Regions from separate parts of the Fischerella major NIES-592 genome, predicted to be linked through region 2. Evidence: predicted binding sites of a transcription regulator. Region 2 holds the regulator's gene; each other region holds the start of a gene.

Region 1 (4,291 bases), on a different contig from region 2:
GAGAAATTGTATAAAAAAACAGTTTGCCTTAGCAAGACAAACTGCTGACAAATATATTAGATACAGACAGTATGAGGCTACATCATACCCATACCGCCCATACCGCCCATACCGCCCATACCGCCCATACCGCCCATACCACCCATATCGGGAGCGCCACCGGCGGGTTTTTTCTCAGGTTTTTCGGCAACCACAGCTTCGGTAGTTAAGACCATAGAAGCAATAGAAGCTGCGTTTTGCAAGGCAGAACGTACGACTTTGGCAGGATCAAGAATACCTGCGGCGATCATGTCTTGAAATTCACCAGTCGCAGCATTGTAGCCGACGTTGAATTCTGTAGTACGGACTTTTTCAACGATGACAGAACCTTCAACACCAGCGTTATCTGCTATTTGGCGCAGGGGTGCATCTAGCGATCGCCCAACAATATCAGCGCCAATTTGTTCTTCTTCGTTGAGGCTGTTTTTAATTTCAGCGACTTTTGTAGATAGGTGAATCAGCATCGTACCACCACCAGGAACTATACCCTCCTCTACGGCTGCTTTGGTGGCGTTGAGAGCATCTTCAATCCGCAATTTACGGTCTTTGAGTTCGGTTTCTGTGGCTGCACCAACTTTAATTACAGCTACACCACCAGCTAGCTTGGCGATGCGTTCTTGCAGTTTTTCTTTGTCATATTCGGAATCAGTTTCTTCTAACTGCTTACGAATTTGAGCGATGCGCTTTTGTACGTCGTCTTTGTGTTCGCCATCAGCAACGATGGTTGTGTTTTCTTTGTCAATGGAAATTCTACGCGCAACTCCCAGCATTTCCAAAGAAACCATATCTAAACTTAAACCGATTTCTTCGGAAATTAATTGTCCGCCTGTCAGAATAGCAATGTCTTGCAGCATCGCTTTGCGGCGATCGCCAAATCCAGGTGCTTTAATCGCAGCAACTGACAGCACACCCCGCGCTTTGTTGACTACCAAAGTTGCTAAAGCTTCCCCTTCTACATCTTCAGCGATAATCAATAGAGGTTGACCCAAACGGGCAACTTTTTCTAAAACAGGGACTAAGTCCTGAATACTGCTGATTTTTTTATCGGTGATCAGAATGCGGGCATTTTCAAATTCCACCGTCATCCGTTCGTTGTCAGTGATAAAGTAGGGGGAAATGTAACCCCGGTCAATCTGCATCCCCTCAACTACTTCTAATTCCGTAGTTAGGGATTTAGATTCTTCTACGGTGATTACACCATCTTTAGTGACTTTTTCCATTGCTTCGGCAATCATGGCACCGATTTCTTCATCGTTTCCAGCCGAAACAGTCGCGACTTGAGCGATCGCGCTTCCTTCTACTGGCTTGGCGACTGCTGCAATCTCCTGCACTAGCCTTTCTACGGTTTTTTCGATCCCATGTCTTGTTGCGACTGGATTTGCTCCAGCTGCTACATTTTTCAAACCTTCGCGGATCATGCTTTGAGCCAGTACAGTTGCTGTAGTTGTGCCATCGCCAGCTACTTCTTTTGTTTTAGAAGCAACTTCTTGGATGAGTTTTGCCCCTGTATTTTCTAGGGGATCTTCTAGTTCAATTTCTTTAGCAACGGTGATCCCGTCATTCACGATTTGGGGTGTACCAAACTTTTTTTCTAAAAGGACGTTGCGGCCCTTTGGCCCCAGGGTAATTTTCACTGCATCAGCAAGAGTATTGATGCCCCTTTCTAAGGCACGTCGGGAATCTTCATCAAATGCAATAATTTTGGCCATACTTTTTAGTTTGGTTTAATTTGTGAGTTCTTCCATTAGACAATTTAGCACTCACAAGCCAAGAGTGCTAAGTCAACAAGCCATAAGCTGTTGAGTTTATTAATCTTTACTAGGCTATAGGAGGATATAGGTTTAGGGATGTAGGGGAATCCACCCAAAAAAATCTAAATTTCTTCCTATTCCCTTAATTCAAGCTACGAGAACCCAAATAAGGCAGTCCATATACTCTCATATTTGTAGTGAGAAAAAAAAATGATTGTTATACACTTGATGCTGATATTGGATACTGGCATTAATGGTGGAAACGGGAGATGAATATATACAGCTCCCTTGAGGCGCTTGGTATTGCTGAACCCAGCGGTTCCGGCTGGTTAGCAGTAGTGTTTACATTTCTATTGGCGTGGGTTGTAACGTGGCGTTTGATTCCAGAGGTACGTAAATTTGCCTTACGAGTTGGTTGGGCTGATCAACCAAATGCACGGCGTTTAAACCGAGAACCTTTGCCAAATGCAGGCGGTCTGGCTATCTACGCAGGAGTGCTAGCGGCTTTGATCTTGGCAAGTTTGTTAAGACCAATTGAACTTCAAGGTGTACTAGCTCAGGTTTTAACTATTCTTTTGGGGGGTTCGATACTGGTGCTAGTTGGCTTTATTGATGATCAATTCGGTTTACCTCCCTCAGTTCGTCTGTTAGTACAAATTCTGACGGCCCTGCTGTTGGTTGGCAATGGCATTAGCATTAAAGTTACTTTTGGTACTCCCCTCGACTCGCTACTCTCCACATCGCTAACGGTGTTTTGGGTGGTAGCAATTACTAATGCCATCAATTTGATGGACGGTATGGATGGTTTGGCAGGAGGAGTTAGTTTTATCACTGCTATGAGTTTATTAGCTGTTTCGGCGCAGTTTCCCAACTGGGCAGCAGCAACACTAGTTTTGGCAGCCTTAGCAGGAGCAGCATTAGGTTTTTTACGCCACAACTTTCATCCGTCACACATTATTATGGGTGATGCCGGAGCATATTTTTTTGGCTACGTACTAGCTGCAACTGCCATTGTCGGTGAACTACAAGCCACTACAATTTTTTCTTTAGTACCACCTGTTTTGTTTTTACTTTTGCCAGTGCTAGATACTACCCAAGTATTTGTGCGGCGACTTATGGCAGGGAAAAACCCCCTAAGTACTCCCGGAAAAGACCATTTACATCATCGCTTGCTAGCTTGGGGTTTATCTCAGCGCCATGCAGCCTTGACTCTTTGGTCAATTGCTTTAGTTTGCAACTGGCTGGCGATGACAATCCGAGGCATGAGTTTGGTAGTTATAATTGCTACTACCCTCAGTATTATTACTTTGTTAGGCTTCACCGTTTGGCAGAGGGTAAAGGCAACATAAATTATGAATGATGAATTATGAAAAAGACGAAAGCCCAGTTTCATAATTCATAAATTCATAATTTTTTCTATGCCATCACCATACCGCCATCTACGTTAAAGACTTGTCCGGTGATGTAGCCTGCTGCGGGGTCGGCAGCCAGGAAACGCACCATGCCAGCAATGTCTTCTGGCTGACCATAGCGACCAAGGGGAATATACTTGAGAATACCTTCGGCATCGAGATTGCTGGTCATATCAGTGGCGATAAAACCAGGGGCAACGGCGTTAACAGTAATGCCACGAGAAGCTAGTTCTTTCGCAACAGTTTTAGTAAAACCAATCACACCTGCTTTAGCAGCGCTGTAGTTGGCTTGTCCGGGATTACCCATGAGTCCAGCAACGGAGGTAATGTTGATGATCCGTCCTGAACGCTGTTTGAGCATGATTTTACTGGCGGCACGTGTGCATAAAAATACACCAGTTAAATTGAGATCAATTACTGCTTGCCAATCTTCTGGCTTCATTCTGAGTAAAAGTGTGTCGCGGGTTATACCAGCATTATTGACCAAGATGTCAAGGCGATTGAACTTTTCGATCGCAGCGTTGATTAAAGCATCGACTTGTTCTTCTTTGCTGACATCAGCCGCAAGCGCGATCGCACTTCCCCCTGCTTGCGTAATTTCTGACACTAATTCATCAGCCGCTTGACTAGAACTAGCATAGTTGACAACTACGCTAGCACCAAATTTTGCTAATTCCCGTGCGATCGCTCTTCCAATTCCCCGTGAAGCGCCTGTAACAATTGCTACTTTTCCTTGTAAAGTTTGTAAGTTTTCTGGCAACAATTCCATAACTACTCTTGTTGATTGTTTCACCGCGCTAATCATCATAGGGCGATTTGGGATCGCAACTAATAACAATTCGCTTTAATTTGACTACAGATGATCTGGTGGGGACGCCTTTCAAGGACCAGAGGGGGATTAATTTCGACTTTTACAAAAAGTCTAATAATTACTGCTTTGATAACTGTAGGAGGCGCTCCCAGTGCAACTCTGACACTGGGACTACAGATAGCCTGGGAAGACGCAGCAAATCAAAGTCTGCAAAGCTGCTATCTTTTTTTATTTGCGCTAGGGAAACTGGTAGAGGTAGTCTTTGCACAGGCCGCAAA
Region 2 (4,291 bases):
ACAAAAATTGCCGCACCAGGCTGTTGTGTAGTTCCACTGATTCCCACAAAAGAATTTGTACCGGATAAGCCACTACAACCAGGAATACTGATAAATAGCAGCATCATCGCAATAGCTGCTAGAGAACGAAAGAATAAGGCTTGTTTCATAAATTACCTGTTTTCAGTTACTAATTATCAATTATGGCTGTTCCCTGTTAATAGTTCTCCGTTGCCTGATACGGAAAGTATTGCTCAAAGTCCTGTAAGTATTTTTTCCTGGTCAAGATGACTATTTTCTGCAAACATAAATAGTATCTAGGAAAAATCTCCAATCTAAAGTTTAAAATTGGAATGACACCTCAAGCCATTACCGAAATTAGTGTAGAAGAACTCGCCCAACGTTTGTCCAAAGGTGAGCCTAATCTTCAGCTTGTGGACGTGCGTGAACCACAGGAAGTCGCGATCGCTCACATTGAGGGTTTTGTTAACTTGCCTCTAAGTGAATTTGCTGAATGGGGAAATGAAATTCACACGCGCTTAGATCCTGATGCTGAAACCTTGGTACTTTGTCATCATGGCATTCGTTCTGCTCAGATGTGTCAGTGGCTGGTTAATCAAGGATTTACAAATGTGAAAAATATTTCTGGTGGTATTGATGCCTACTCCATGTTAGTTGACCCTTCAATTCCTGTGTATTAACCGTAAATGACGATTGTAAGTTTTTTTTGCTATTCTGAACTTAAGAGTGAATAATTTTCACTTAGTAATTACCAATACTTTTGAGCTACCAATTTGCGTAAATCTAAGTAAAGATTATTGAGATTCAGAAGGATTTTGCAGTGAGCAAGTTTTCACATGTATATCAAAGTCTTCTTAAAGATACTTTTGTGAGAGATAAAAGATAGATTTGTTGTAACGTATTTTCAGATACTTCAATTATTTACTATTTTGCTTAACTAAATATTAATGCTTTTTGCTTCTCATCTTAATAATTTTTTGTTTTTTAAAAACTAATTAAAATTTTGCTTTGGTAAACATTAGCTATGCAAGTCCAGCTAACCAATCGTCAACAGCATATTCTTTGGGCAACAGTACGTCACTACATCGCCACAGCAGAGCCTGTTGGCTCCAAAGCCCTGCTAGAAGAGTACAACTTGGGTGTTAGCTCAGCCACGATTCGTAACGCTATGGGTGTGTTAGAAAAAGCCGGGCTACTTTATCAACCACACACTTCTGCTGGGCGAGTACCTTCTGACTCTGGCTATCGAATTTATGTTGATCAGTTGATCACACCTTCGGAAACTCTAGCCAGACAAGTAGAAGCGACACTACAAAATAGCTTGAATTGGGAAGATAGTAGTCTAGAAAGCTTATTACAAGGGGCAGCCCAAATTTTAGCGACCCTAAGCGGCTGCATCACCTTGATTACAATACCACAAAATGTCAGTGCTATGGTGCGGCATTTGCAATTGGTGCAAATTGAAGTCGGACGAGTCATGCTGATCGTAGTTACGGATAATTATGAAACACATTCAGCATTATTAGATTTGCCACCAAAAGGCAAAAACACACAATTTGATCCAGAAGTGATAGATCGAGAATTACAACTTGTTTCTAACTTTTTAAATAGCCAATTACGCGGGCGCAGTTTGTTAGAGGTAGCTAATCTCAATTGGAGTGATTTAGATCGGGAATTTCAGCACTATGTTGAGTACTTAAAAAATTCCCTGGCAGAATTTAGTCGTCGCAGTTTGACACCAGGCGTTACACAAATCATGGTGCGTGGAATGGCAGAAGTTTTGCGACAACCAGAATTTGCCCAACTACAACAGGTGCAAACTATCATCCAACTATTGGAGGAAGAACAAGAACAACTGTGGAGATTAATATTTGAGGAAAATGAGACTGAGGAAGTGGGTAAACCACGGGTAACAGTGAGGATTGGTTCAGAGAATCCTCTTGAACCAATTCGTAACTGTAGTCTAATTTCTTCCACCTACCGCCGTGGTTCATCACAGGTAGGAAGCGTGGGAGTTTTGGGGCCAACACGCCTAGATTACGAAGGAGCGATCGCACTAGTTGCTGCTGCTGCTGAGTATTTATCGGAGACTTTCAGTTATCTAAATCCCTCATGAGAAAAATCGCCTTTGGGTTGCTTTGGCTAGGATTGATTGCGTATGCTTTCTTGTTTGCTCCTCCCAATCAACCCGATACTTTTGAGTTGATTAAAAATCTATCTACTGGTCAATGGCAAGGTATTAATCCCTTGGTGATTGTACTGTTCAATATTATGGGTATTTGGCCCATTGTTTACAGTGTAGTCCTGTTTGTTGATGGTCGAGGGCAAAAAATTCCAGTGTGGCCATTTACTGCTGCTTCTTTTGCTGTAGGGGCGTTTGCTTTGTTACCCTATTTGGCTATCAGAGAAACAAATCCGCAGTTTTCTGGTGCAAAGAATGTTTTGCTCAAAATCTTAGATTCTCGTTGGACGGGTGTTGTCCTGACCATTGGAACAGCGATTTTGGTTAGCTATGGTATTGAACAAGGTGATTGGAGTAATTTTGTCCAGCAGTGGCAAAATAGCCGCTTTATTAATGTGATGAGTTGTGATTTTTGCCTGCTATGTGTATTATTTCCTGCTTTGTTGGGGGATGATATGACGCGGCGTGGTTGGAACAGTTCTGGAATATTTTGGCTGATAGCTTTAGTTCCGTTATTTGGCCCTTTACTATATCTGTGCATACGTCCATCTTTGCCAGAATCACAGATGGATGATTCGTGAGTGGTTTGATATTTTTTGATATTTGAAGTATCGAACACAGATAAACACAGAACATTTACAGTTAACCAAGACAAATATTTTTGCAATAGACTCTATTTTTGTAGAGACGTTGCAGATTTTGTAGAGACGTTGCAGATTTTGTAGAGACGTTGCACTGCAACGTCTCTACTGTTGATGATTTTCATCCCTCGAATATACAACGCCTAAATAGTTCGTTGTAAAGTCCACCCCAAACAAGTTGGTTGTTCATAAACCCGCTTCAGTGTGTTCACATCTCTAGCAGAAATTGGTAGGGGATTGCGAACTTGAGAAAAATATAAAGCATCACTCTGTAACTGGCTATGTCCCCATATTCCTAAAGCATGACCTAGTTCGTGGCGAGCAGCGGCTAAAAGATATTGTCCTGTTTGGCTGGGACTAAGCAGGATAGTGAAGCGATGGTATAAAATATTTTTATTATTGTAAAATTCGTAAGTGGTTTGAGCGGAACGCGCACGGGGAATATTGCTATTAGGCAACTTTTGCAGTGGTGGGGTTTTCCGTATAACAGTAATATCAGCTACTTCCTGTTTTTCGACTACCTGTAAAGGTAAATAAGCACTCCACTCTTGTACAGCCTGCAAGACACTATTAATCCAAGCTTGGGCTTGCTTAGGATCTATTGTTGATGGTGTTTCTATGTAAACCTTAACTGGAAACTGTGACCAAACTAAATAACCTACTGGCGTTGTTGCAACTTGAGAAAAGTAGTCACCACTATTAGTTGTATCTTGCCACCGCATCAGTGTGGAAGGTAGGGGATGGGGTTTTGGTGAAGCTAGAGTGGTGGGGTGATAGGGGGCTAGGGTGATGGGGGGAAGATTTGTGATGTCGTAGTATTTTGTCGAGAAACTGGGAGAATATGAAAAATCAGCAAAGGACTGCACGTTAGTTAAGATCAACAGCAGTCCCGTGATCATAGCTAATCCTATAAATGCTAGTAAACGTTGCCAAATTAAACTTGTTGGGATGTTAGTAGTTGTTTGGTGGTTAGTGGTTAGTGGTTGTTGGTTGGGAACCAATGAATCGTTTGTCTCCTTTGTCTTCCTTGTCTTCTTCACCACTTCTCACACTTCCCCCATTCCTCACACTTCTATTTAGGCAGCCAACCAGCGCTCAAAACCACAGATAAACTAAGAAAAATGACTGTCAAAGCCCAAGTTACTTGGTTTAATGTTTTTTCTGCACTTTTAGTGCTGCTAAATAATTGGGCTTGCCCACCAATGGCTGCGATACCATCACCTTTGGGGCTATGCAACAACACTAGGACTATTAAAGCAATTGCAGAAAAAACCCAGATACCTTGTACAACGTTAGAAACGGTCATAGTGGAAAATGTTTGTGAATTATGAATTATGAATTATGAATTATGAATTGTATTAAATTCTCATTCATAATTCACTATTATTAACTTTTTACAGCCCCACTTGCACGGGTGTGCGAGAAAGTTGCACATCGTACTCTGTTGGTTGCAAAAGCGATCGCCCAG
Region 3 (4,291 bases), on a different contig from region 2:
ACACTCACAAATTAGAGCTTGATCTATGCCATTTGATTTTCAATCGCCCACCGTGCTAACTCAGTACGATTGTGGAGATTGGTTTTGCCCAACATGTTGGACACATGGCTTTCAACTGTACGCTGACTAACATTTAGTTCTTCAGCAATTTCGCGGTTAGCTAAACCCCTAGCGACAAACTGAACTACTTTCAGTTCGGTTGGGGTTAACTGCACATCAAAGGGAACTTGAATACGTGAACCGTTGTCTCCTCCTTTGGCTTGGTGTTCTTTCCAACGAATGGTTTGCTTGAGAGACGATTCTACTTGCGCCACCAACTCTTCTGGTTCAAAGGGCTTGACCATGTATACATCAGCACCTTTATTCAGTCCTTTAACCCGGTCTGCGCTTTGTCCTTTTGCGGATAGAAATAGAACAGGAATCCAACTAGTGCGTTCGTTTTGCCGGACTTGTTCAACAAAAGTATATCCGTCCATTTCCGGCATCATCACGTCGCAGATGATCATATCTGGAACATCCTGCTCTAAAATTTCCAAAGCTTCTCGACCATTTTCTGCGGTGATGACTTCATATCCCCGGAATTCCAAGTAATCCTTCACCAGCAAGATGAGGTTAGGGTCATCATCAATGAGTAGAAGTCGTTTGTATTCTTTCATGCTGGGTTCTTTCATAGCAGTGGCACTTGTCGCGCGTAGATCCATAGGGGCCTTGTATAGCGATCCTTTTTGGTGGATGATTGTGATGTTGTGCTTTTTCCCACTTAACTTGCCTATGTTGAGTAAATGTTTCAAAATTGAAATTTACTTTCCCTGAAACTACTCTATCAACGGCAAAAGTCCAGTAAGGATACGTAGAGCAGTAGTATTTATAATGCGTTATTATATATCGCTTTGAAAGGAGCGAGCAAAAAACTTCAATAGAATAATAATCCTTATAGATTATCAAACTTCACTAGTTCTAAGATGCTCCTGGTAAACACTTAACCCGCACTTGTGTGACTCACCGCTTCACCATATCCCTTGGATGTTAAGCTCCTATTGTGCTGCTCCTCAGTAACCACAGAGGTTTCTGACAGAGGATGAACTAAAAAAGCATATTCTTCCACAATCTTATTTTCGATTAAATGTTCCTGGATAATCCGCTCAATGACTTCCGGGGCTGCTTGGCGATACCAGACACCATCCGGGTAAACCACCATTATCGGCCCAGAGCAACAAACTCGCAAGCAATTAGCTTTGGTTCTGAATATGCAGCTAGGTCGCTCTTGTTGAGGAACATCTAACCTTAATTCCTTCAGACGTTTTTTTAAATACTCCCATGCTTCTAGACTTGCTTGCTTTGAACAACATTTAGGCAATGTTTGATCAGCACAGATAAAAACATGTCGCTGAATTTTTGTCAGTCCTAAAGTTTCTATAGAGTAATTTAGGGCTTGATTTCCTGGTGGTGGAGTTGCTTTCTCTATTTTGTGGCTGGACTGGATCACTATTTTGTTACCCATCTCGCGCTTTCTGATTTCTGTTCTATAACAATTTCTAAACTTTGCAAATAAAGTTGACCATATATAACTATTCGTTACTTATATAAAAAAACCTGAAATCTTGAAATAATTGAGTATTTTTACTTGAATTGGTTAGTGGTTAGTGGTTAGTGGTTAGTGGTTATTAGTGGTTAGTAGTTTTACTCCTCACACCCCTCACGCCCCATCACCTCTCCCAAAGTTCGGGAACCCGTACAAACCCAAATATTGCCATTGCATCCAGTGGTTCGCTAAATTAGCACTCAGGAGTTGAGAGTGCTAACTCTGGAGAAATTCGTATGGCAGCTGTATCTCTTAGCGTTTCTACTGTAAAACCTTTAGGCGATCGCGTGTTTGTAAAAGTGAGCGCCTCTGAAGAAAAGACCGCTGGTGGTCTATATTTACCCGACACCGCCAAAGAAAAGCCCCAAGTTGGCGAAGTTGTTGCGGTTGGTGAAGGCAAAATCAAAGATGATGGTTCTCGTCAGCCAATGGATGTCAAAGTAGGAGATAAAGTTCTCTACTCTAAATATGCTGGTACTGATATCAAGCTAGGAACCGACGAATACGTATTGCTTTCTGAAAAAGACATTTTAGCAATTGTTTCTTAGTGATTGGTCATTGGTCATTAGTCATTGGTTTATTGCAAATGACAAATGACAAAAGACAAAAAATAAATGACAAATAACGTAATGACAAAGGACAACTAAGAAATTATGGCAAAGCGCATTATCTACAACGAAAACGCTCGTCGCGCCCTAGAAAGGGGCATGGATATCCTGGCTGAGGCTGTGGCTGTTACCCTCGGTCCCAAAGGTCGTAACGTAGTACTAGAGAAAAAATTTGGCGCACCCCAAATCATCAATGATGGTGTGACCATTGCTAAAGAAATTGAATTAGAAGACCACGTTGAAAACACAGGCGTTTCTTTGATCCGCCAAGCTGCTTCCAAAACCAACGATGCTGCTGGTGACGGAACCACCACCGCTACTGTTTTGGCACACGCAATGGTTAAAGAAGGCTTGCGGAACGTTGCAGCTGGTGCAAATGCCATTCAGTTGAAGCGTGGTATTGATAAAGCTACCAACTTCTTAGTAGAAAAAATTAAAGAACACGCTCGTCCTGTTGAAGATTCCAAAGCGATCGCTCAAGTTGGTGCAATCTCTGCTGGTAACGACGAAGAAGTCGGTCAGATGATTGCCGAAGCAATGGACAAAGTCGGTAAGGAAGGCGTAATTTCCCTAGAAGAAGGGAAATCTATGACCACCGAATTGGAAATCACCGAAGGGATGCGCTTTGACAAAGGCTACATCTCTCCCTACTTCGCCACCGACGCTGAGCGGATGGAAGCAGTATTTGACGATCCTTACTTACTGCTGACCGATAAGAAAATAGCTTTGGTACAAGATTTAGTCCCTGTTCTGGAGCAAGTGGCACGTCAAGGCAAACCCTTAGTAATTATTGCCGAAGATATTGAAAAAGAAGCTTTGGCAACCTTGGTAGTTAACCGTCTGCGGGGTGTGCTGAACGTAGCTGCTGTCAAAGCTCCTGGATTTGGCGATCGCCGCAAAGCAATGCTGGAAGACATCGCCATTCTCACTGGTGGTCAAGTGATTACCGAAGATGCTGGTTTGAAGCTAGAAAACACCAAGCTGGATAGTTTGGGTAAAGCCCGTCGCATCACCATCACCAAAGACAACACCACCATCGTTGCTGAAGGTAACGAGCAAGCTGTGAAAGCTCGTTGCGAACAGATTCGTCGTCAAATGGACGAAACCGAATCTTCCTACGACAAAGAGAAATTGCAAGAGCGTTTAGCTAAGTTGTCCGGCGGTGTAGCAGTAATTAAAGTTGGTGCTGCTACCGAAACCGAAATGAAAGACAAGAAACTGCGCCTTGAAGACGCGATCAACGCTACCAAAGCTGCGGTAGAAGAAGGTATCGTTCCTGGTGGTGGTACAACTCTCGCTCACCTAGCTCCTCAACTAGAAGAGTGGGCAAATAGTAACCTCAAAGATGAAGAGTTGACTGGTGCGCTAATTGTTGCTCGCGCCTTGTCTGCTCCCCTGAAGCGGATTGCTGAAAACGCTGGTCAGAATGGTGCTGTCATCGCTGAACGCGTGAAAGAGAAGGAATTCAACGTTGGCTTTAACGCAGCCACCAATGAGTTCGTCGATTTGTTGGCTGCTGGTATCGTTGACCCCGCCAAAGTCACCCGTTCTGCACTCCAAAACGCAGCTTCCATCGCTGGTATGGTATTGACTACAGAATGTATCGTTGTTGACAAGCCAGAGCCTAAGGATAATGCACCTGCTGGTGCTGGCGCTGGTATGGGCGGCGACTTCGATTACTAAAATATTGCAAAGGGTGAGTAAGATACTCATCTCTATAAAAAAGCAGCTATTTCCTGTCGGAAGTGGCTGCTTTTTTATGAACCGATACAGCAATTTAGAGACGTGCCATGGTACGTCTCTCAACCACTGAACCGTATTGTTTTATGAACAGTTCTTTCCCAGTGTTTGACATTTTGTCTTTTGATAATTTAGTATTTATGTACTACTAAATATAAATACAAATATAAATGCAGCTATTGAACAATTATTATGAACTGCGTACACCAGAATGAAACAAATCTAACAACTTCGTGCCTCCGACTACAATATTTGAACTGCGCCCACAAGGAGCGCAATAATTTATCCTTGTTCTGTATTTGATTGGTTAGCAGCATGAAATTGATCAATCAATGCTTGGATAATCATTTGCGGATCTTCC

Evidence for each region. Region 2 encodes HrcA, which represses chaperone genes, less so after heat shock. Its sites were predicted from a motif close to TTAGCACTCNNGANTCNNGAGTGCTAA; they were not measured.
Region 1: groL (chaperonin GroEL) is a predicted target of HrcA. The motif match lies at 1,793-1,819, and genes of this name have one in related genera.
Region 3: groES (co-chaperone GroES) is a predicted target of HrcA. The motif match lies at 1,776-1,802, and genes of this name have one in related genera.

What each region holds. Positions count from the first base shown of each region.
Region 1 is NZ_MRCA01000010.1:105,582-109,872, reverse strand. Features, by position in the region: gene groL (chaperonin GroEL) at 78-1,748, opposite strand; gene NIES592_RS17410 (MraY family glycosyltransferase) at 2,060-3,139, shown strand; gene fabG (3-oxoacyl-[acyl-carrier-protein] reductase) at 3,207-3,971, opposite strand; gene NIES592_RS17400 (EVE domain-containing protein) at 4,132-4,291, opposite strand, start outside.
Region 2 is NZ_MRCA01000001.1:51,448-55,738, reverse strand. Features, by position in the region: gene NIES592_RS00200 (DUF3352 domain-containing protein) at 1-149, opposite strand, end outside; gene NIES592_RS00195 (rhodanese-like domain-containing protein) at 333-680, shown strand; gene hrcA (heat-inducible transcriptional repressor HrcA) at 1,025-2,116, shown strand; gene NIES592_RS00185 (DUF2834 domain-containing protein) at 2,113-2,763, shown strand; gene NIES592_RS00180 (peptidase) at 2,967-3,824, opposite strand; gene secG (preprotein translocase subunit SecG) at 3,896-4,129, opposite strand; gene gpmI (2,3-bisphosphoglycerate-independent phosphoglycerate mutase) at 4,218-4,291, opposite strand, start outside.
Region 3 is NZ_MRCA01000002.1:536,948-541,238, forward strand. Features, by position in the region: gene NIES592_RS06280 (response regulator transcription factor) at 24-701, opposite strand; gene NIES592_RS06285 ((2Fe-2S) ferredoxin domain-containing protein) at 980-1,501, opposite strand; gene groES (co-chaperone GroES) at 1,819-2,130, shown strand; gene groL (chaperonin GroEL) at 2,236-3,873, shown strand; gene NIES592_RS06300 (hypothetical protein) at 4,213-4,291, opposite strand, start outside.